Regions from separate parts of the Enterobacter cloacae complex sp. genome, predicted to be linked through region 1. Evidence: predicted binding sites of a transcription regulator. Region 1 holds the regulator's gene; each other region holds the start of a gene.
The links. Region 1 encodes LexA, which represses DNA repair genes until DNA is damaged. Its sites were predicted from a motif close to TNCTGTATGTACATACAGNA; they were not measured.
Positions count from the first base shown of each region.

Region 2: a site for LexA is predicted at 4,083-4,102, ahead of dinB (DNA polymerase IV). Genes of this name have one in related genera too.
Region 3: a site for LexA is predicted at 2,566-2,585, ahead of DBR02_RS26140 (DinI-like family protein). Genes of this name have one in related genera too.
Region 4: a site for LexA is predicted at 2,399-2,418, ahead of umuD (translesion error-prone DNA polymerase V autoproteolytic subunit). Genes of this name have one in related genera too.

Region 1 covers NZ_LT991957.1:2,427,841-2,433,697, reverse strand. Annotated here, with positions in the region: gene dinF (MATE family efflux transporter DinF) at 102-1,439, opposite strand; gene lexA (transcriptional repressor LexA) at 1,503-2,111, opposite strand; gene DBR02_RS12120 (diacylglycerol kinase) at 2,220-2,588, opposite strand; gene plsB (glycerol-3-phosphate 1-O-acyltransferase PlsB) at 2,743-5,163, shown strand; gene ubiA (4-hydroxybenzoate octaprenyltransferase) at 5,253-5,857, opposite strand, start outside.
Region 2 covers NZ_LT991957.1:3,081,780-3,087,636, reverse strand. Annotated here, with positions in the region: gene frsA (esterase FrsA) at 1-676, opposite strand, end outside; gene gpt (xanthine phosphoribosyltransferase) at 781-1,239, opposite strand; gene pepD (cytosol nonspecific dipeptidase) at 1,499-2,956, shown strand; gene dinB (DNA polymerase IV) at 3,012-4,070, opposite strand; gene DBR02_RS15235 (glycerophosphodiester phosphodiesterase family protein) at 4,231-5,094, shown strand; gene nqrM ((Na+)-NQR maturation NqrM) at 5,125-5,325, opposite strand; gene nqrF (NADH:ubiquinone reductase (Na(+)-transporting) subunit F) at 5,328-5,857, opposite strand, start outside.
Region 3 covers NZ_LT991960.1:7,813-13,669, forward strand. Annotated here, with positions in the region: gene DBR02_RS26120 (hypothetical protein) at 1-92, shown strand, start outside; gene DBR02_RS26125 (hypothetical protein) at 277-465, opposite strand; gene DBR02_RS26130 (Y-family DNA polymerase) at 579-1,850, opposite strand; gene umuD (translesion error-prone DNA polymerase V autoproteolytic subunit) at 1,862-2,311, opposite strand; gene DBR02_RS26140 (DinI-like family protein) at 2,308-2,553, opposite strand; gene DBR02_RS26145 (hypothetical protein) at 2,757-2,987, shown strand; partial or broken gene DBR02_RS27205 (hypothetical protein) at 3,182-3,351, shown strand; gene DBR02_RS26150 (DNA methyltransferase) at 3,423-4,124, shown strand; gene DBR02_RS26155 (hypothetical protein) at 4,124-4,345, shown strand; gene DBR02_RS26160 (DUF1380 family protein) at 4,391-4,801, shown strand; gene DBR02_RS26165 (hypothetical protein) at 4,850-5,614, shown strand.
Region 4 covers NZ_LT991959.1:133,740-139,596, forward strand. Annotated here, with positions in the region: gene DBR02_RS26025 (hypothetical protein) at 1-278, opposite strand, end outside; gene DBR02_RS26030 (DUF1380 family protein) at 624-1,040, opposite strand; gene DBR02_RS26035 (hypothetical protein) at 1,089-1,313, opposite strand; gene DBR02_RS26040 (DNA methylase) at 1,310-1,990, opposite strand; gene umuD (translesion error-prone DNA polymerase V autoproteolytic subunit) at 2,436-2,858, shown strand; gene DBR02_RS26050 (Y-family DNA polymerase) at 2,858-4,132, shown strand; gene DBR02_RS26060 (ParB/RepB/Spo0J family plasmid partition protein) at 5,599-5,857, opposite strand, start outside.

The sequences.
Region 1 (5,857 bases):
AGCGTCTATGAGTATCGTCCGCTTCGTTCTTTTCTGCTGGACGTGATTATTATTGTAGTTAAGGATTCGGAAGTTATTTTTATATTCGGAATCTTTAACCGCTACGATATATCGTGTCGGGCAGGAAACCAGGTATTGTTTCGCCAGTGACGATGCCAGATAACGGCCAGCGAAAGGCCACGCAATGCGAGAAAAACCGCCAGCGCCAGCCACAGGCCATGATTGCCAAGATACGGCACGGACAGCAACGTAAGGCCGAAGCCCGCCGCCGCGACGGCCATGCTGTTGCGCATCTCCGCCCCTCGCGTGGCGCCAATAAACATGCCGTCCAGCAGATAGCACCACACGCCCACCACCGGTAATACCACCTGCCAGAGGATGTAGCGATCGGCAAGCGCCTGAAGCGCGGGCAGCGAGGTAAGTAGCGCGACAATATGCCCACCAAAACAGGCGTAAACCAGGGCAAAGATCAGCGCCACCAGACCCGCCTGACGGCAGGCAGCCCGCCACACCTCGCGTAGCTGGCCGCTTTCACGCGCGCCGTATGCCTGCCCGGAATGCGCCTCCACGGCGTAAGCAAAACCATCCAGCGCGTAAGCGGTAAAGGTCAGTAAGGTCATGAGCACTGCGTTGACCGCGACGATTTCTGGCCCAAGCCGCGCACCAAAAACGGTTAACGCACCAAAACAGAGTTGCAGCAGGAGCGAGCGCAGCATGATGTTGCGATTAAGCGCCAGCAGCTTACGCATATTGCCGCGCCAGGCCGTTTTCAGAAGATCGAGGGTGATGCCGCGCATCGTCAGCACGCGCCAGACCATCCACAAACCGATCAGCAGCGTACCGTACTCAGCAATCGCCGTGGCCAGCGCCGCGCCGCGAACGTTCATGTGCAGTCCCATTACCAGCCAGAGATCGAGCACAATGTTAAGCAGGTTGCCCACCACCAGCAGGATCACCGGCGCGCGGGCGTACTGCACGCCCAGTAACCAGCCCAGGAGGACCAGGTTTGCCAGGGAAGCGGGCGCGCTGAGCCAGCGAATTTCGAGGAAGCGCCGGGCCTGCTCCAGCACGGCATCACTGCCGCCCACAATATGGAGCGCCAGATCAATGAGCGGCGTACGCAACAGGACGATTAACGCGCCGGCACCGAACGCCAGCATGAGCGGCTGAACCAGCGCACGCGCCAGACGCAGGGGATCTTTTGCACCATACGCCTGGGCCGTCAGGCCTGTTGTACTCATGCGCAAAAAGAGCAGCAGCATAAAGAGGAAGCTGGTCGCCGTTGCGCCGATCGCGACGCCGCCCAGATAAATCGGCGAATCCAGATGCCCGATTACCGCCGTATCCACCAGCCCCAGCAGGGGAACGGTAATATTGGAAAAAATCATCGGTAGCGCAAGACGCCACAACGCCTTATCGGCAGAAGTTAGCAATGCCATGGAAATTACCGGAATCAGAAAATAGGCCAGGCTGTAGAGGAGCTACAGCCTGTCAGGAAGAGATTACAGCCATTCACCGTTGCGGATAACGCCTACCGCCAGGCCTTCAATGGAGAAGCTCTGCTCGCGGAGATCCACCACAATTGGGGAGAATTCGTTGTTTTCTGGCAGAAGCTGAACGGTATTACCTTGTTTTTTCAGGCGCTTAACCGTCACTTCATCATCAATGCGCGCTACCACGACTTGCCCGTTACGCACGTCCTGCGTTTTGTGTACCGCAAGCAGATCGCCATCCAGAATACCGATATCTTTCATGGACATTCCGCTAACGCGCAGCAGGAAATCGGCGCTCGGCTTGAACATGCCTGGGTCAACCTGATAGTGCCCTTCAATATGCTGCTGTGCCAGCAGGGGTTCACCTGCGGCGACGCGGCCCACCAGCGGAATACCGGTCTCTTCTTCCACCAGCAGACGAATACCGCGTGAGGCACCGGAAACAATCTCAATCACGCCCTTACGCGCCAGCGCTTTAAGGTGCTCTTCGGCAGCATTAGGAGAACGGAAGCCCAGACGCTGTGCAATTTCTGCACGCGTGGGTGGCATACCCGTCTGGCCGATATGATCCCGAATGAGATCAAACACCTCTTGCTGCCTGGTCGTTAACGCTTTCATACCGCCCCCTGGGTGTATATACAGTTATGCTGTGAGTATATACAGTCAAAGGCGATTTTGGAACCAAAAACTGCACAAAAAACCAGGGACTTAATTATTCCTCGAGGCTCATCGGAAATGCGACCAAAGCAGCGTGACCCAGGTGATCGCCGCGGTGATAATCGACAGCAGCACGGCAGCGGAACCCATGTCTTTCGCCCGGCCAGACAGTTCATGGAATTCCGACCCTATCCGGTCAACAACGGCCTCAATAGCGCTATTAAGAATTTCCACTATCATCACCAGAAGGACAGAACCGATGAGAAGCACGCGGGTGATAGCATCAACATCAAGGAAGCAGGCGATGATAACTGCAACGATCGCGGCAACCGCTTCCTGGCGGAAGGCGGCTTCATTAACCCATGCGGCGCGAAAGCCTTTCCATGAATAACCGGCAGCTTTAATGATTCGGGTTAACCCAGTGGTATTATTGGCCATCTAAAGAACCTTTTATGAGAAATAGCGTCAGTAACTAAAGCTTCAGCGCGTTTTGCTGCAACCTGAAGTATGACGGGTAACAACAGAAATTTTGCGCGCTTTCTGTTATCCTTGCGCCGCAATTGCATTATTAACCAGAGGCTTTACATCGTTTATGTCCGGCTGGCCACGAATTTACTACAAATTACTTAATTTACCATTAAGCGTACTGGTAAAAAGTAAGTCTATCCCAGCAGAACCCGCGCTGGAATTAGGGCTCGATACGTCACGCCCTATTATGTACGTTTTGCCTTATAACTCGAAGGCAGACCTGCTTACGCTTCGCGCTCAATGTCTGGCGCACGATTTACCTGACCCGCTTGAACCCCTGGAAGTCGACGGTACGCTACTGCCGCGCTACGTGTTCATCCATGGCGGGCCGCGCGTGTTCACCTATTACACGCCGAAAGAAGAGTCCATTAAGCTGTTCCATGATTACCTCGATCTGCACCGCAGCAACCCCGATCTGGACGTACAGATGGTGCCGGTGTCGGTGATGTTTGGTCGTCGTCCGGGGCGCGAAAAAGGGGAAGAGAACCCGCCTCTGCGTATGCTCAACGGCATTCAGAAGTTCTTCGCCGTCTCCTGGCTGGGACGCGACAGCTTTGTCCGCTTCTCGCCTTCCGTTTCACTGCGCCGCATGGCGGATGAACACGGCACCGATAAGATCATTGCGCAAAAGCTGGCGCGCGTTGCGCGTATGCACTTTGCACGTCAGCGCCTGGCGGCCGTTGGTCCACGTCTCCCGGCACGTCAGGATCTGTTCAACAAGCTGCTCGCTTCCAAAGCGATTGCCCGTGCCGTAGAAGACGAAGCGCGCAGCAAGAAAATTTCACACGAGAAAGCGCAGCAGAACGCGATCGCGCTGATGGAAGAGATCGCCGCGAACTTCTCCTACGAGATGATTCGTCTCTCAGACCGTATCCTCGGCTTCACGTGGAACCGCCTCTACCAGGGGATTAACGTCCACAACGCCGAGCGCGTGCGTCAGCTCGCGCATGACGGCCACGAGATTGTCTACGTGCCCTGCCACCGCAGCCACATGGACTACCTGCTGCTCTCTTACGTGCTCTATCACCAGGGGCTGGTGCCGCCACACATTGCCGCCGGTATCAACCTGAACTTCTGGCCAGCAGGCCCGATTTTCCGCCGTCTGGGGGCGTTCTTCATTCGTCGTACCTTCAAGGGCAACAAGCTCTACTCCACCGTGTTCCGTGAATACCTTGGCGAACTGTTTAGCCGCGGCTATTCCGTTGAGTACTTCGTGGAGGGCGGGCGCTCCCGTACGGGCCGACTGCTCGATCCGAAGACCGGCACGCTGTCGATGACCATTCAGGCGATGCTGCGCGGCGGTACGCGTCCTATCACGCTGGTGCCTATCTACATCGGCTATGAACACGTGATGGAAGTGGGTACCTATGCGAAAGAGCTGCGCGGTGCGACCAAAGAGAAAGAGAGTCTGCCGCAGATGCTGCGTGGGCTGAGCAAATTGCGCAACCTCGGTCAGGGCTACGTGAACTTTGGCGAGCCCCTGCCGCTGATGACGTATCTGAACCATCATGTTCCGGAGTGGCGCGAATCTATCGATCCTATCGAAGCGGTGCGTCCGGCCTGGCTGACGCCGACGGTCAACGGCATCGCATCCGAACTGATGGTACGCATCAACAATGCCGGTGCGGCGAATGCCATGAACCTGTGCTGTACCGCGCTTCTGGCTTCTCGCCAGCGTTCACTGACCCGCGAGCAGCTGACCGAGCAGATTGATTGCTACCTCTATATCATGCGTAACGTGCCGTACTCCGTGGATTCGACCGTGCCGTCTGCTACCGCCAGCGAGCTTATCGATCACGCGTTGCAGATGAACAAGTTCGAAGTGGAGAAAGATACCATCGGTGACATCATCATTCTGCCGCGTGAGCAGGCCGTGCTGATGACCTACTACCGTAACAACATCACGCATATGCTGATGTTGCCGTCGCTGATGGCAGCCATCATTACCCAGCACCGCCGCATTTCGCGTCAGGAGTTGCTGCGCCATATTCAGACCATCTATCCGATGCTGAAAGCGGAGCTGTTCCTGCGCTGGGGTGAAGATGAGCTGGCGGCAGAGCTCGATAAAATGACCGCAGAAATGCATCGTCAGGGGCTGATTACCATCAGTGATGATGAACTGCATATCAATCCGTCACGTTCTCGTACCTTGCAGCTACTGGCATCCGGCGCGCGTGAGACGTTGCAGCGCTACGCCATCACCTTCTGGTTGTTGAGTGCAAATCCGTCAATCAACCGCGGTACGCTGGAAAAAGAGAGCCGGACGCTGGCTCAGCGCCTCTCCGTTCTGCACGGCATTAACGCTCCGGAATTCTTCGACAAAGCGGTATTCAGCTCCCTGGTGCTGACGCTGCGCGACGAAGGGTATATTAGCGATACGGGCGATGCCGAGCCGGAAGAGACGATAAAGGTTTACCAGATGCTGGCAGAGCTGATTACCTCGGATGTGCGTCTGACGATTGAGAGTTCGACGCAGGGCGAATGATGTTAAAGCCGGGTGGCGCTAACGCTAACCCGGCCTACATGTTCTGCTAAATCGTAGGCCGGGTAAGGCGAAGCCGCCACCCGGCTTTTTTATGACCAGTAACTCATCGCCAGCCCCATAAACAGCACCAGCCCGACGTAGTTGTTATTCAGAAACGCTTTAAAGCAGGCTTCACGCTCGCGCTTCGCGATCAGCTTCTGCTGATACGCAAACAGCAGCCCCGCCACCAGCACGGACCAGTAAAACTCCCAGTTCAGCCCGTTCAGGCGACCAATCGCCACCATCAGCGCCAGCACCGCCACCTGCAATATGCCGATGATCAGTTTGTCGTGACGGCCAAACAGGATCGCCGTCGATTTAACGCCGATCTTGAGATCGTCATCGCGATCGACCATCGCGTACTGGGTGTCGTACGCAACGGCCCACAGAATATTTGCCAGGAACATCAGCCAGCAGCTGAGCGGAACAGACTCGCTGACCGCAGCAAATGCCATGGGGATCGACCAGCCAAATGCCGCACCCAATACCACCTGCGGCAGATGGGTGTATCGCTTCATAAACGGGTAGACCCAGGCCAACGCCAGAGCCGCAACGGACAGCAGAATAGTCATGGTGTTAAGCGTTAACACCAGCATGAAAGAGAGAAGCACCAGCACGACAAACAGGATGCGCGCCTCTTTCCCGGTCACCTGAC
Region 2 (5,857 bases), 650 kb from region 1:
GCATGGCGATCCCGTTTGGTGCGAAGTAGCGCTCATACAGGCTGTAATAATCGATTTGCAACGAATCCAGGCCGCCGCACATCAGAACCGTCGGGAACGGGCCTTCGCCTTCCGGCATATGCAGGAACCCGGTTACCGGGCTGCCGCCGGGAATGGTGAACTCAATTTCACGCATCCGGCCAGGCAAACGCTGGGCGGCCTCTTCATAGGCGCGGTTGGCCAGCGCCTGCGCCTGCTCCGCCAGCTCGTCGCCCTTAAGATGTGGGTAAGCAGCGATGCTGTACAGGTTTGCCGCATGCAGCCAGTGCTTGCCGCTGAGCGCCGCGTCCTCTTCCTGGCTCGCTTTCTGCTGCCAGAGCATGGCCTGCTTCGACCATTCATAGATCCAGTTCCCACCACGGTAGCCCACCACCGTATCGTAGAGATCGCTGTCGGTGCGCTCAGACTCGCTCATCACGATACGCGCCTGCATGTCGAGAATTTCACGCGGATCGATGCCGCGCCATATCCACATCAGGCGGTTAATCATGCGGTACCAGTGAGGCACGTTCTTACCGTCTAACGCTGACTGGACAGCAGGCATTGTTCCCGGATTAAACCGACGCACCAGCGTCGACGTTTCAGGGTGCTTGAAACGAGGTTTGAAGAGAGTTTCGGTGAGATTCGCCTGCGTCATTGCGTTGCCTCCATGGATACGTCATATGTAGACCATTGTAACGCGTGGCAGGCCAAAAAGAACAACGCCCGGCATAGCCGGGCGTGTAAAGTTACGTACTGAAATTAACGGCCTGAGATAGGCGGTACGAAGACCACGCCCATATCCCATGGCTGTTCAATCCAGGTATCCTGCGGGATATCAATGACGTAATCATCAACCAGTGGGCGGCCCGCTGGCTTCGCGAAGATAGTGACGAAGTGCGCTTTTGGATACATTTCGCGGATGGCTACCGCGGTACCGCCGGTGTCCACCAGATCGTCGATAACGATGAAGCCTTCACCGTCGCCTTCCGCGCGTTTCAGCACTTTCAGCTCGCGCTGGTTGTCGTGATCGTAGCTGGAGATACAGACGGTATCGACATGACGAATACCCAGCTCACGTGCCAGCAGCGCCCCCGGTACCAGACCGCCACGGCTGACGGCAATAATGCCTTTCCACTGTTCGGAAGGCATCAGACGCGCAGCCAGTTTGCGTGCGTGAATCTGCAACATGTCCCAGGTGACGACGTATTTTTCGCTCATGTGAAGTGTCCCAGCCTGTTTATATACGGCTTAAAAAAAATGAGGGTGAACCAGGTTGCGCGAGATTATAGAGATCTGACGCACTAAAAACCAGTGTTACGCGCCAACAGCCTGAGTTTTTACATGCTTTATGCTACCAGCCACGGGAGAAAGTGGTATTCTCAGTTGCATCTCGCAAGCCCGTCTTGTGGTAACAATCAACCTGCTAACCCTGTGACCTGCAACATTGTTTTGCAGCGCATCGACAAGGAGACCTATCGTGTCTGAACTGTCTCAATTATCTCCGCAGCCGCTGTGGGATATTTTTGCCAAAATCTGCTCCATTCCGCACCCTTCCTATCACGAAGAACAGCTTGCCGAACATATTATGGGCTGGGCAAAGGAAAAAGGTCTGCACGCCGAGCGTGACCAGGTTGGCAACATTCTTATCCGCAAACCTGCCACCGCAGGTATGGAAAACCGCAAGCCGGTTGTCTTGCAGGCGCACCTGGACATGGTTCCGCAGAAAAACAACGACACCGTTCACGACTTCACCAAAGACCCGATCCAGCCGTATATCGACGGCGAGTGGGTGAAGGCGCGCGGCACAACGCTGGGCGCGGATAACGGTATTGGTATGGCTTCCGCGCTGGCCGTGCTGGCTGACGACAGCGTCGAGCACGGTCCGCTCGAAGTGCTGCTGACCATGACCGAAGAAGCGGGCATGGACGGCGCGTTCGGCCTTCAGGCGAACTGGCTGCAAGCGGACATTCTTATCAACACCGACTCTGAAGAAGAAGGTGAAATCTACATGGGCTGCGCGGGCGGGATCGACTTCATCTCTACCCTGCCCCTGTCCCGCGAAGCGGTTCCTGCCGGCTTCGAAACCTTCAAGCTGACGCTGAAAGGATTGAAAGGCGGCCACTCCGGCGGCGATATTCACCTGGGCCTGGGCAACGCCAACAAACTACTGGCACGTTTCCTGGCGGGCCACGCGGCTGAGCTGGATCTGCGCCTGGTGGACTTCAACGGCGGTACCCTGCGTAACGCAATCCCTCGCGAAGCCTTCGCGACCGTGACGGTACCCGCGGCGAAAGCGGACGAGCTGAAAAAACTCGCCAGCGCATATCTGGATATCCTGAAAAACGAGCTCTCTGAGAAAGAGAAAAACCTGACCGTGGTGCTGGAGTCCGTTACGACGGATAAAGCCGCGCTGACCGCGCAGTCTCGTGACACGTTTGTTCAGCTGCTGAACGCGACGCCAAACGGCGTGATCCGTAACTCTGACGTGGCGAAAGGCGTGGTGGAAACCTCCCTGAACGTGGGTGTGGTGACCATGGGCGACGACAGCGCGGAAATCATCTGCCTGATCCGTTCCCTGATCGACAGCGGTAAAGAGTACGTGGTGAGCATGCTGGAATCTCTGGGTACCCTGGCGGGCGCGAAAACGTCTGCCAAAGGCAGCTACCCGGGCTGGCAGCCGGATGCAAGTTCTCCGGTTATGGCACTGGTGCGTGAAACCTATCAGCGCCTGTTCAACAGCACCCCGAACATTCAGGTTATTCACGCGGGTCTGGAGTGTGGTCTGTTCAAAAAACCGTATCCGGACATGGACATGGTTTCCATTGGGCCAACCATCACCGGGCCACACTCGCCGGATGAGCAGGTTCACATTGAAAGCGTTGGGCATTACTGGACGCTGCTGACTGAACTGCTGAAGGCGATCCCTGCGAAGTAATTTGTCGTCTGTTGCCCGGCGGCGCTACGCTTGCCGGGCTTACGATGAGTGCAATCTACAGTCCCAAAACCAGCTGACGCTCCAGCTGCGGATCCAGCAGCGTAACGTGCAGTCCCACCAGCCTCACCCCTCGCCCGCCTCGTCGTTCTTCCCACGCCTTTTTCGCCGTTGCGATAAGATCTTCTTTGTTCAGGCGCGGCCAGACGTGCTCCTGCGTCGTCTGCTGAAAGTCGTTGAATTTCAGCTTGATGCCCTGACGGGCAATCAGTAAATCAGGTTTCACTTTGATCAGCCGTCGCTCCAGCTCTGGATAGAGCTGTTCCGTAATGATGGTTTCACATGCCGACCAGTCATGAATATCTTCGCTTAACGTGCGTTCAACCCCGACCGATTTACGCAGCCGTTCGTTGTTTACATCGCGGTCGTCAATGCCCTGACTGCGCTCCCACAGTACGCGGCCAAACTTGCCAAAACGCTTAAGCAGCAGGGCCAGATCGCTTCGCTGGACGTCTTCGCAGGTGCGTAGCCCCATACTTTCCAGCTTCGCGGCGGAGACTTTACCCACGCCGGGGATTTTACTGAGGGGCAGCGTTTTCAAAAACGCCGGCACCTCTTCCGGGGTGATGACGTACTGGCCGTTGGGCTTATTTAAATCGGAGGCGATTTTGGCGAGAAATTTGACCGGCGCGACGCCCGCCGATGCCGTCAGATTCAGCTCGTTAAAGATAGTCTGGCGGATCTCCTGCGCCATCAGGGTGGCGGAGCCGTGGCAGTGCAGGCTGTCGGTGACGTCCAGATAGGCCTCATCCAGCGACAGGGGTTCAATCAGCGAAGTGTAGCGGGAGAAGATCTCACGAATATGGCTCGACGCTTCTTTGTAGGCTTCAAAGCGCCCCGGCAAAAGGGTGAGGTGCGGGCACAGCTTCAGCGCCATCGCCGTCGGCATGGCGCTGCGCACGCCAAATTTGCGTGCAGGATAGTTCGCGGTGCTGATCACACCGCGCTGAACACGACTGCCGCCAATGGCGATAGGGATGTCCCGCAGCGCGGGGTTGTCACGCATCTCCACTGCGGCAAAAAAACAGTCCATATCGACATGGATTATTTTGCGCATTGATTACACCACACATGTATTTATATACAGTATAACAAAAGGCAAAAAATGCGTCAGCTATTTTCCTTTCTCACGATTGTCATAAATCCATGTTACAAATAACCCGAATAAAGTCTTTATATTCATATATTTAAAGAAAATACATAGAGGGTTATCATTGATGAGGAAAATACTTTCGGTGTCGTTACTGTTTCTGGCGAGTGCGGCATCGGCTCATCCCGAGATCGTTGCTCACCGGGGGGGTACGGCGGATGCCCCTGAAAACACCCTGCCTGCAATTAAGCTCGCGCTCGAAAATAAAGCCGATATCGTCTGGATAACCGTGCAGCTTAGTCGGGATGGCGTGCCGGTTCTGTATCGACCGGCTGACCTGAAAGCGTTAACCCGCTTGCAGGGAAAAGTATCACAGTTTACCGCTGAAGAACTGGCAAAGGCGGATGCCAGCGTAGAATGGAAAGATAAGGGCCTGGCGAAAAACATGCTGAATACGTCAGTACCTACGCTGAAGTCGGTACTGACGGCCTGGCCAGACACGCGGTTTTTTATTGATATCAAATCTCCGGACGCCGATCCGGCGACAATGGGCAACGCGCTGCTTAACGTACTGAAAGAGACCAACAGCCTGAATCGTGTTCGCGTTTATTCAACCGAAGATCGCTATATGGCAGCATTGCCTGTCGAAATCCCCCGCTTTGTCACGCGCAGCGAAACCCGTACACGACTGGCCACGGTGTCATTGAGCCACGAATGCCTGCCGCCTTCCCAAAAAATGGACGATTACTGGTATGGGCTTGAGTTAAACCGAAAAGTAGAGGTGGTCGAGAAATTCACTTTAGGCGAAGGCGTCTCTCCTGCAACATTAACGTGGGACAAAGAGGCCGTTGACTGCTTCCGCTCTCAGGGCAATGCCCATCTGATTTTTATCGGCGTTAACTCTGAAGAGGATTACCAGAAGGCGAAAACACTGGGTGCCGAAGGGGTTCTTGTAGACTCACCAGCTAAAGCCAAAAGCTGGGCAGAATAAATGATAAAGGCCGCACGAAGCGGCCTTTTTCTAAATGATCCTCTGCTGGTCCCGGGCCATTCGTTTTTTCCGCGCATCGCACGGTTCCGGACAGTCGCAAACTTTCTCTATTCCGATGGAAGAGATGCCTCCACAGCTGCCCTGAATGCTTTTACGCTTGATGATCCAGCCTAAAGACATCCCGAATATCACCAGCACAAACACTGCAAAGGTCGCCAGAAAGGTCAACATAATCAGCCTCCGAAATCATCGAGCATGATGTTCTCATCTTCCACGCCCAGATCTTTGAGCATCTTAATCACGGCGGCGTTCATCATTGGCGGACCACACATATAGAACTCGCAGTCTTCCGGTGCCGGATGCTGTTTGAGGTAGTTTTCATACAGCACGTTGTGGATGAAGCCCGTGTAGCCTGTCCAGTTATCTTCCGGCTGCGGATCGGATAGCGCCACGTGGAAGGTAAAGTTAGGGTTATCACGCGCCAGCTGTTCAAACTCATCGTCGTAGAACATTTCGCGCAGCGAGCGCGCACCGTACCAGAAGCTGATTTTACGCTTGCTGCCGAGACGCTTGAGCTGGTCAAAGATATGCGAACGCATCGGCGCCATACCCGCGCCACCGCCGATAAAGACCATTTCCGCATCAGTATCTTTAGCGAAAAACTCCCCAAACGGACCGGAAATCGTCACCTTATCGCCAGGCTTGAGGGACCAGATATACGACGACATCACGCCCGGCGGGGCATCGGGCACATTCGGCGGCG
Region 3 (5,857 bases), on a different replicon from region 1:
ACAAACTCAGCGGCTCTGGTCCGAAAAATACCAGTGCTGTCATACGAGAGGCTTTAGAGCAATATCTTGAGCGGCGGAATAGTGATAACTGATTTTATGATTTTATGATTTTATGATTTTATCAAAATATTATTTAATGATTTTGATAAATAACTATGTACTTCCAGCCTGGTCGTTCTGTTTTTTTCCGGCTATCCCGTGACTGATCTCTGTCGTAGACGCGTTCCAACCCCGGTAAATTTCCGGGGCTAACTCCTTAATACTGCCTCTTCAATTTTAGTGCCGGGGGATGCTGCTGACGTCTTCTTCAGTCTGTATGACACGACCAGGCGCATTGAACGTGATGGTGATGATCTTTTTGGCCAGCCCCTCATCTGAAAGGGCATCATCCACACTGACATCACGTATCAGTGGGCTTTCCTCTTCTATATGTTGGGCAATATCCCGTAGCCACTCTGCCAGCATTCCTCTGTCCATCCTTTTTCGCTCCCGTTGTGTACAGTCAGCATCAACATATCACACTGCATATGTGCTTTTGCATCCTCACAGAGGATGGATGATTGCTCAAATTTTGTGGATTACAGATGAGCGACGGGCAAATCAGTCCATCTGGTGGTGTAGGCAGGGGAGAGCATTTCTCGTTTCATTTGCCACTCGGGAGCGATGCCTCGTCCTGCAAACCACACTTTTCCAAGCCCTGAATGGTTAATCCCGTCCACGACGTTCATCAGCGCTTCGCTGTTTGCCCGGGGCTGAACATCATCAAACAGACTCAATTGAGAACCCCCCGCAGGTGTGAAATCGTTCAGCATCACGCCGGCTTTGGCATAACGGTGACCGGGGACCCAGATGTGTCCGAGGGCTCTGACGGCAGCGGCGATGATATCCCGCGAGTCTCTGCTCGGGAACGGCAGACTCTCGCTGGCCATGTTTCCGTAGTAAGGCTCCTTCACGGCAAACGGCGACGTTTTCACAAAGACCGCGATGTGTCTGCAGTACTGCCGCTCACTGCGCAGTTTCTCCGCAGCACGCTCCGCGTACTGGCAGACAGCCTGGCGCATTGCGTCATATTCCGTGATGCGTTCACCAAAACTCCGGCTGCAGACTATCTGCTGTTTTGGCGGAGGCGCTTCTTCCAGCGAAATACAGCTTTCTCCGTTCAGCTCCCGGACCGTTCTCTCCAGCACCACGTTGAAATTCTTCCTTATGAAGGTCGGATTCGCGCGCGCCAGCTGCAGCGCGGTGGTGATCCCCATTGTGTTCAGCTTCTTCGAGATCCGGCGCCCAACACCCCATATTTCTTCCACCGGCTGCAGTGAAAGCAGTTTCTCTGTCCGGCGGGGATTACCCCGCGTGAGCGCGAGCACGCCACCAAATTGCGGCCACTCTTTGGATGCCCACTGCGCCGATTTCGCCAGTGTTTTGGTTGGCCCCATACCGACGCCGATGGTCAGGGCGGTGTGACGGAGAACATGTTCACGCAGCTGACGACCGAAGTCCTCAAAAGCGATGCAGCTGTCGATGCCGGCGACGTCGAGGAACATTTCATCAATACTGTACTGTTCCACGCGCGGGGCCAGCGCCTCAAGGCAGCGCATGACGCGTTCTGAAAATGAATGATAAAGCGAATAATTGCTGGAGAAGACCGCCACGTGGTGCTTTTCCGCCAGCGCTTTCACCTTAAACCAGGGGGCGCCCATCGGGATACCGATGTCGCGGGCTTCGCGGCTGCGCGCGATTACGCAGCCGTCATTGTTACTCAGGCAAATGACGGGTTTTCCGCGCAAATCAGGGCGAAAGACCTTCTCGCAGCTGGCATAGAAGCTGTTGACGTCAGCCAGGGCAAACATACCGGTACTCCTTACAGGCGGGCGCGGGTACGATGAATGAAGTGCATCACCACCCCGAACAGCGTGAGTTCTTCCGGCCAGAGCGTCGGATAAGCCGGATTCATCGGCTCCAGGGCAGGGCGGGGGGTAAGGCGCAGCCGCTTCACCGTAAACCCGCCGTCCACTTCCGCAATCACCACATCGCCGTCCACGGCCTTCTCTGCACGGTCGACTACCAGAATGTCGCCGTCATACAGACCCAGGTCTCGCATACTTTCCCCGCTGGCGCGCAGAAAGTAAGTGGCTGCCGGATGGCGGATACACAGGCTGTTTAAGTCCAGCTCCTGCTCAACGTAATCCCCGGCAGGACTCGGAAAACCCGCCGCACAGGCATCCGCAAACAGGGGGATCTGCTGGGAAGACGGCGTGGCCGGGAGTGTGAACACCGCCTCCGGGTCAAACAGGGGCTCCCTGCGACTCATTCCGGCAGCCATGTGTCGTCCTGCCAGATAGCTTCAAGCGTGTTCATGATGTCTGACTTTTCCTGGTCGCTGCGCGCGCCGCTGACATCCAGCGCGGTCTGCGAACTTTTCCCGATGTTCAGCCAGAGGTGAGGGTAGCGTGGGGTGAGGCGGCGCTCAATTTCCTGCTGCAGTGCGGCAAAGGTACCGCTGCGCATGGCCTTCACCTGCTCCGGGGAGAAACGGACGGAAATCTGTAACATGGCGCACCTCTTTACTGTATGGATGTACAGTTATTATTTTCCCGGTTTTCAGAATTTGCAAGCCTCTTTGTGCAGTTCCGGGCTAAAACATTGCTGTGGTTGCGAAAAAATGAGTGACGTGAAAAAACGTATGTCGGGGCTACACCGGTAGCGGTATCCTGTAATGTACAGATACCCAATGAATTTTCATCCAGGAGGTCTTTATGTCACCCGGCTTCAGAAACGTTCTTCGCTTTGCCGGCGTCCCCGTCGACAGCAGCGAACCGGTACGCAGGCAGTACGGCAGTCGCATGATTGGCATTGTGACGGTATGCCTGCTCCCGCTCCTGGTGTTCGACGTCCCGCTGTGGGTTTTCGTGCTCTCCCAGGTCATCTGGGGCGCGGGCGTGTATATCGGGCTCTCCGTGGCCGGAGATAAAACCCGGAGCCGTTGATATCCCGCCGCTGATTGTACAAAAAAAGAACAGACGTGGTGGCGCCTGTTCTCCCGCGCTTCTCCGCTGTCTGCCTTCAGGTTATCCACAATCTTAAACCCCGCGTTTGTGGACAGGTATGTCGATGCTCCTCTTTCCCCTGGTGTTGCTGAAGGCCTGCCTCCCGCTGCCAGTGTCTCGCGTCCGGCCTGGTACGGGACGGGCGGTTTTTTTGCTCAGTCCCGGCGCCGTTGAGTGTGTACGCCAGTCCCTCGCCCTGTCAGGGAACGCCCTTCAAGCCGCTTTTGCGGCATATTCTCGCCGTCTAACAGACTGACGGCTGCGATATTCCACAGTCGGCCTGACCCGTGACCGGACGCGATGAACAGGCAGCGTGCGGCAGGGAACGGTATCGCGGTGATACCTCCTGTCCCCTCTGACTACAGGAGTGCTGCCATGTCCAGATTCATTCTCGGGAACTGTATTGATGTGATGCGCGGATTCCCCGACCGCGCCGTGGACCTTATCGTGACCGATCCGCCTTATCTCGTCGGCTTTAAGGACCGTCAGGGCAGACAGATTGCCGGGGATGTGACGGACGAATGGCTGCAACCGGCCACGCTGGAGATGTACCGCGTCCTTAAAAAAGACGCCCTGATGGTCAGTTTCTACGGCTGGAACCGGGTGGACCGCTTTATGGCCGCGTGGAAGGCGGCGGGATTCTATGCCGTGGGCCAGATTGTATTCACCAAAACCTACGCTTCCAACCGTCGCAACGCGAAAGACCGACGAGGATTCGTGGACTACCGCCATGAAGGGGCTTATGTCCTTGCCAAAGGCCGCCCGGTGCCGCCCCTCAGACCGCTGCCGGATGTGATGCCTTTCCCGTATACCGGCAACCCCCTGCACCCGAACCAGAAACCGGTGGAGGCGCTACAGCCGCTGATTGAGTCATTCAGCGCCCCGGGCGCGATTATCCTCGACCCGTTTGCCGGGAGTGCCTCGACCTGCGTTGCCGCATACCGCGCCGGACGCCGCTATATCGGCATTGAAATGCTGGCGCAGTACCACCGGGCCGGAACCGAACGGCTGGCCGCCATGCGCCGGGCCGTCAACACCCCGGCGGCGAACGATGAATGGCTCCCGGAGGCGGCGTGATGAACTACGACGGACACGAAGCCCTGCGGCGCGATATGGCCGGACTGGCCAACAACATGTGCGACCTGAAAACCACCCTCAAAGTGCTGGAAGAAACGTACCACTACCGGCATGACGGGCTGCCGGAACGACTCGCGGGTATCAGCCTGCGGCGTATCAACGCCCTGATGGATGAGGCATTCAATATCGCCCTGATGCTGGATGAAAGTTTTCAGGACTGACACCCGGGCGGCGATGCCGCCCCACTGAATCACGGAGAAAACACCATGCTGTACGGCACCCGTAAAGAACTGAACAAAAAACTCAAACGTATGTTTGGGAACGAAGAACGCTACGCCCTGCTGGTCTGGACGAAAGAAGACGTGATGGCCCAGGCTGAGAACATGACGGAGGCCGAGGCTCACACCCTGCTTGAGCTTATCGGCCGCACGGGAACGGGGGAGCACACCGAAGAAGGCGTGTCATTCCGCACCGTGCAGGCGCTGTACGCCGGGATTCGCCCGGGCATTCCCCGCGTGAGCGTCCCCGTCGATACGCTGTATCGCATCACGGACATTGCCGCACAGGCGATTAACGGAGAAGACGAGCATTCGCCGTCGCTGACGGTCGATCACTACCCGAGTGTCGCTGACGCTCAGGCAGAAATCGCCTGGCTGAAACGTGAACTGGCCGCCTGACCCGTCCGCCCCGCTGAACGGCGGGGCATTCACCGAAGGAAAACAACCATGAGAAACGACACCTTCAACGCGCTGATACTCCGCCTCGGCGACCGGATGCTGCGCCAGGCTGGCTGGCCCGACGTCATTGATATGGCGCCCGTCGCACCCGAAACCGTACCCGGCTGGCTCGTCGCCTGCGGCTCTCTCAGCGGTGCGGAAATCCTCACGCTGACAGAACAGCTTTGCCAGCCGCTGACGTATGGCCGGGCTGCGTTGTTGCTCGCCAGCGCCCGGCGGCTGACGGGAACCCCGGCGCGTCTGCATCTCTTTCCGGTACAGGCATATCCGCATCCGGAGCGGCTGGCTGACTGTCAGGTTATCCGCCTGCCTTACGCGCAGGAGTGGCTGACGGCGGCAGAATGTGACGATCTGCTGGCTTTCCTGAAAGCCTCCCTCACGCAGATAACGGAAATCGTCAGGCTGGATGCGCACCGCCTTGCCGCTGCGCTGAAACCGTCCGTCACGCCGCGACTCATGGACAGGCGGTTTGGTGACTGGCGCGTACTGGCTGACGAGTACGAGCATGAAAACTGGCTGGATGAAAACGACACGGACGTACTGGATGCCGTCCTTGATGCTGTTCTGGTGCGCGGAGCAAGGTTCTGCCCCATCCTGCTCACCGTGGTCAATGAACGACGGGAGGAAATCGAAGCCGCAGGCGTTATCACCGATATGCTGCGTTTCCCCGGCGACCCGGCCCGCCGCTGGCTTGATCGCCGTGTACTGCGCGAGGTGGTGAGTGAAGCCCGGGCGACGCCCGCACAGACTTAATGATGATGGCGGGGGAAGAAAAATCACTTCCCCCCACTGACCGGCGCGGGATGACCGTATGCGATAAGGATGTCACCGTGCCGGCTCCGCATTCACCCGGCCCGGGTTCCGGGCCTTTTGGGTGAAAACCCGCCTCTGTTATCGCCGTGTCGTGTGCGGGCTGTGCCGTGCCTTCACTATAGCCCGGCCGCTGCAGATGCAAGGGTGCGCTGACGCCGCCATCCTCGCCCGGTCGCAGTGTTT
Region 4 (5,857 bases), on a different replicon from region 1:
AGACGCACGCTCAGGCTACTGCCCGCAATTTCACCAACGAGTTCGCGCATGTTCCGGTCGTCCATCAGGCCGCGCAGGGCAATTTCAGGGAGAAGGTGAACCAGCTGTGCTGACGTGAGCGAGCCGTAGAACGCCACGCCGTCGCCCTGCGAATAGCTGAGTCGGGTCTGGATATCCATCTCTGCTGGCCAGCCGCGCGCGATAAGGGTATTGCGGGTATGGCGGTGAATGAAATGGTATGCGGTATTTATGACGATCTCCTTTTTCAAATGCGGCATCCTTTGCGCCGTGCCGATACGACAGCCGTGCGCACGCGGCAGATACAAGAGCGTCACCGAGGCCGCAGCGCAGTGAAAAAGCAGGAGCAGGCTGGACGGTTTGACGGCGAAATCTGAGCCGGAAAACGACGGGAAGACGGCGGAGAATCCCTTCAGACAAAACTGCGACCGGGTGAGAGTGACGGCGCCAGCTTCCCTTGTATCTGACGCAGCACGGCCAGAGTGGAGGCACGGCGTTCCTGCCGCCGCGCAACGGCGCGGCCTGAGAAGCGGAGCAGGCGACATCCTTTTACTTTGCAGGGCCGGCAAGGCAGGACCAGGATTGCCCCCGGCCCTGTGGCTGCATCAGATTCGTTGCATCAGCACTCTGACGTCGTGCAGCGCCTGTTTAAGGGATTCTGGCGTCGGTCGGCCCGCCTCCCATGCCTGCCCGATTAGATTTTCCAGATCGCCCTCCTGTCGCCGCAGTACGCGCATGAGCAGCGCCGCGGGAACGCTCACCTCGCGTGACACGGCCTCACGGTGTCGTATCAGAAGGTCGCATACGCCAGAATTTGTGACGCCTTCCCTGCGATATACAGCCATATCGGTATTGCCGGTTGTTTCCATCAGCCCCTGAATCTCGGCAGGCTCCGGCTTTACGTCCAGTTCGCCGCAGGCGACATAAAAAGCTTCTTCGGTCCAGACCAGCAGTACCAACGGCTCGTCGGGGGTGAACATGTTTTCGAGCCGGGTGCAGAGTTCTTCGCGTGTTCCGTACATTTTTATTCTCCAGAGTCGTCTTCTGACGGGCGTTTCCGCCCGCCCGTGTCAGTCTTTAAAGCTGGCGTCCAGCTCCAGCGCCTGCCGGTATGCTTCAAGATAAAGCGCGTTGATGCGGAAAATTGTCTGGCGGGCCAGGCGCTCCGTCAGGTTCTCCGCGTCGTATCGATAGCGGGATTCCAGCGCATTGAGCGTGGCGCGTAGATCGCACATGCTGTTTGCCAGGGCGGCAACGTCGGCCCGCAGCGCTTCGTTTCCGGCGTAATTCGTCATGCCGCCTCCGGAAGCCAGTCACCGTTGGCTGCGGGCAGGCACAATGAACGCTTAACGGCGGCCAGCCGCTGAACGCCGGCCCGGTGATATCGTTCGAGCAGCTCAATACCGATGTACCGCCGCCCTGCCTGTAGTGCGGCCACACAGGTAGAGGCGCTGCCTGCAAAGGGGTCGAGAACAATGCCACCAGGGCGCGTGAAGGACTCGATGAGCGGCTGAAGGCTCGATACGGGCTTCTCCGTCGGGTGATGTTTGTTGCCGGTGTACTTCCAGTCCAGCACGTCGCGCAAAGGGGTTTCCGGCAGCGGCGGACGTCCTTTTGCCAGTATGTAGGCGCACTCGTGGCTGTATCCGACGTAGACGGATTTTGATGTGTAGGTCTTGGCGAAAACGAGGTGGCCCACAACGCTGAACCCTGCATTTTTCCAGGCCGCCATAAAGCGATCCACGCGGTTCCAGCCGTAAAAGCTGATCATCAGCGCGTCCTTTTTGAGCACGCGATACATCTCGTTGCAGGCCGGTTGCAGCCACTCGTCAGTTTTGTCGCCCGCAAGGGTTCGCCCGGAACGGTCGCGAAAGCCGACCAGATAGGGTGGGTCTGTAAGGATCAGATCGACGGCCTTGTCCGGGAAACCGGACATAACTTCAACACAATTGCCAAGGACGTATCGGGACATGCTGTTTCTCCTTTCTCAAATGCGGCGCCAGTTACGCCGTGCCGATACGACAGCCGGGCGAAAAGCGGAGAATGCAGGGGCGGTACCGCAAGCCGCAGCGCAGTGAAAAAGCAGACGCTGGCTGGACGGTTTGAAGGCGAAAATTGAGACGGAAAACGACGGGAAGACAGCGGGTAATACCTTTGAAGGAAACTGCGACCGGGTGAGGACACCGGCAGAGCGAACCCTTGCATACGAAGCGGCCCGGCTACAGTAGCGGCACGACGTCTTAAATGAATTGAGAAACAGTAATCTCACAAAGTTACTCACAGATTCTGTGGATAAACAGCATCTCTTTTCTGAACCAGAACAATGACCTGTACCAGGCAGTTGAAATTCAGCTTGCAGTACGGAAATTATCTTAAATAATACTGTATATAAATACAGTTATTATAAGAGGTATATCATGATCGTTTTTGTCTCTCCCGCTTCAGAGCCTTCACAGTATAAAGTCCCGCTGTTTACGGAAAGCTGTCCGGCTGGCTTTCCCTCGCCGGCAGCTGACTATACGGAAGACGAACTTGATCTGAATACTTACTGCATCAGCCGCCCCAGCGCGACCTACTTTGTCCGTGCTTTAGGCGATTCGATGAAGGATATGGGCCTGCACTCCGGTGATCTAATGGTGGTCGATAAGGCAGAAATACCTGTGCACGGAGATATTGTTATTGCGGAAACTGATGGCGAGTTCACAGTTAAGCGCCTGCAGCTGAAGCCGCGCATTGCCTTGCTTCCGATGAATCCCGCTTATCCCGTAATCTACCCTGATGAAATGCAGATATTCGGCGTCGTCACGGCGTTTATTCACAAAACCCGGAATGAAGGCTGATGTTTGCCCTTGCAGACGTGAATTCCTTTTACGCCAGCTACGAGAAGGTATTCAGGCCTGACCTGCGGGACAAGCCAGTGGTGGTACTAAGCAACAATGACGGCTGCGTTATAGCCCGCTCAAAGGAAGCAAAGCGCCTCGGCATTAAAATGGGGATTCCCTGGTTTCAGCTGAAGGCTATGCATTTTCCTGAGCCTGTGGTCACTTTTTCCAGCAACTACGAGCTTTATGCCTCCATGTCTAACAGGGTTATGTCTCACCTCCAGGAGCTGGCGCCACGCGTAGAGCAGTACAGTATCGACGAGATGTTTCTGGACATCCGCGGTATAGACAATTGCATCAATTATGAGGACTTCGGGCGGCAACTGCGTGCATGCGTGCGCTCCGGAACTGGGCTGACAATCGGGGTAGGGATGGGGCCGACCAAAACGCTCGCTAAAAGCGCGCAATGGGCGTCGAAAGAGTGGCCACAATTTGGCGGCGTGCTGGCTTTGACCACGGGCAATCCACGCCGAACAGAGAAATTGCTGTCGCTGCAGCCAGTGGAGGAAATCTGGGGAGTCGGACGCCGCATCGGCAAAATGCTGAATACATATGGGGTAAAAACCGCACTGCAGCTGGCGCGCATGAATCCAGCATTTGTACGCAAGAATTTTACCGTAGTGCTGGAGCGAACTGTTCGCGAACTGAATGGTGAGGCCTGTATATCTCTTGAAGAGGCACCGCCCGCGAAGCAGCAGATTGTCTGTAGTCGCTCATTCGGGGAGCGCATCAATACTTACGAATCCCTGCGACAGGCGATCTGTCAGTACGCCGAACGTGCGGCCGAAAAGCTTCGAGGAGAGAAACAATTTTGCCGACATATATCGGTCTTTATCAAAACCTCCCCTTTTGCTGTCAATGAAACGTATTACGGCAACATAGCGAGCGAAAAGCTGTTCCTTCCTACACAAGATACCCGTGACATCATAAGCGCCGCACTGAAAGCTCTGGACCGTATCTGGCTCGATGGTCATCGCTATGCAAAAGCCGGAGTGATGCTGAACGACTTTACACCGAGCGGCGTGTCTCAGCTCAATTTGTTCGACGAGGTGCAGCCCCGGAAGCATAGCGACGCTTTGATGAAAGTTCTGGACGGGATTAATCATTCAGGCAAGGGCAAAGTCTGGTTTGCCGGGCGAGGCATATCTCCTGAATGGCAGATGAAACGCGAGATGCTGTCTCCAGCCTATACCACACGCTGGGAAGATATTCCCATAGCGAGGATCAGTTGAAGAACCCCACCCTGATGGTCAAGATTTTTGAAAACAATATGATAATTATAATTTTGAGAAAACGAGTAGTGCTCGCCGTAGCCGAACGGCAGGATTAAGTCCATATGTGAGCGAGGAAGGACCTGGGAACAAAACGAACATAATATCCTGACGCACTATACACATGAATAAAGATGACATACTCAGAATTTAGATCGTGATAGAAATTGCGGAATAGAGTGGGACCGTGGTCCCAGTTCATTTCCGGGTGCAGTGCCGGGAGTCCGGGCCGGTTACCGGAGCAGTTCTGCCTCGCAGACAGGAGGTGGGACCGCGGTCCCAGTTCAAATTCGGGTGCAGTGCCGGGAGTCCGGGCCGGTTACCGGAGCAGTTCCGCCTCGCAGGCACGAGGTGGGACCGTGGTCCCAGTTATATCCCTGGTGCGGTGTCGGCAGTCCGGGCCGGATTACCGGAGCGGTTCTGCCTCGCAGACAGGAGGTGGGACCGCGGTCCCAGTTCAATTTCAGATGCAGTACCGGAAGTCCGGGACGGATTACCAGATAAGTTCCATCTCGAAGGCAGGAGGTGGGACCGTGCTCCCAGTTCATTTCCGGGTACAGTGCCGGGAGTCCGGGCCGGTTACCGGAGCAGTTCCTCCTCGCAGGCACGAGGTGAGACCGTAGTCCCAGTTCAATTTCGGGTGTAGTACCGGAAGTCCGGGCCGGTTACCGGAGCAGTTCCTCCTAGCAGGCACGAGGTGGGACCGTGGTCCCAGATCAATTTCGGGTGTAGTACCGGAAGTCCGGGCCGGTTACCGGAGCGGTTCTGCATTACAGACAGGAGGTGGGACCGTGGTCCCAGATCAATTTCAGGTGCAGTACCGGCAGTCCGCGCTGTTTATCGGAGCAGTTCCGCCTCGCAGGCACGAGATGGGACCGTGGTCCCAGTTCAATTTCGGGTGCGGTGCCGGCAGTCCGGGCCGGATTACCAGAGCGGTTCTGCATTACAGACAGGAGGTGGGACCGTGGTCCCAGATCAATTTCAGGTGCAGTACCGGCAGTCCGCGCTGTTTATCGGAGCAGTTCCGCCTCGCAGGCACGAGATGGGACCGTGGTCCCAGTTCAATTTCGGGTGCGGTGCCGGGAGTCCGGGCCGGATTACCGGAGCGGTTCTGCATCACAGACACGAGGTGGGACCGTGGTCCCAGTTCAATCCAGAGTGCGGCATGGCGTTCCGGGCCAGGTTACAGAATGATTTACGCCACGCAGAAGGGAGATGAAATGATAGCTCTTGACTGGAAAAAGTAACAGCAACTAGATCTTTAGATTGCGTTAACCCTGAGATAGAAAAATATAAATGCTCTTATCAATTACACAGGTGCTATGGCACAGAGAATGGCTGCTTCGGGCTCTATATACCGAAGCAGCATGTAAAATATTAAGGATATAGGAAATTAGCATCAAAGCTTTCTAGCTGAACCAAACAGACTAAACCTTTTGTAAGTCGCGCAGTATGCTTTCTATCTGCTTGATACACTCTTCAGGCAAGCGAGATTTATCGAGATTAAAAATCACCTTATCGCCTTTGTAAAGGGCAGTAGCACCAGGCACAAACTGATGACGGGTACTAAGATTAACTTTTTTACCTGATGGCTCTTTCAGTACAGCTGTCAGTAAGCTGATTACTTCCTCGGGTTCAAAGATGACACCAGCTGTCTTTTGCTCATGAAGCTGCTGTGCCTGTTGC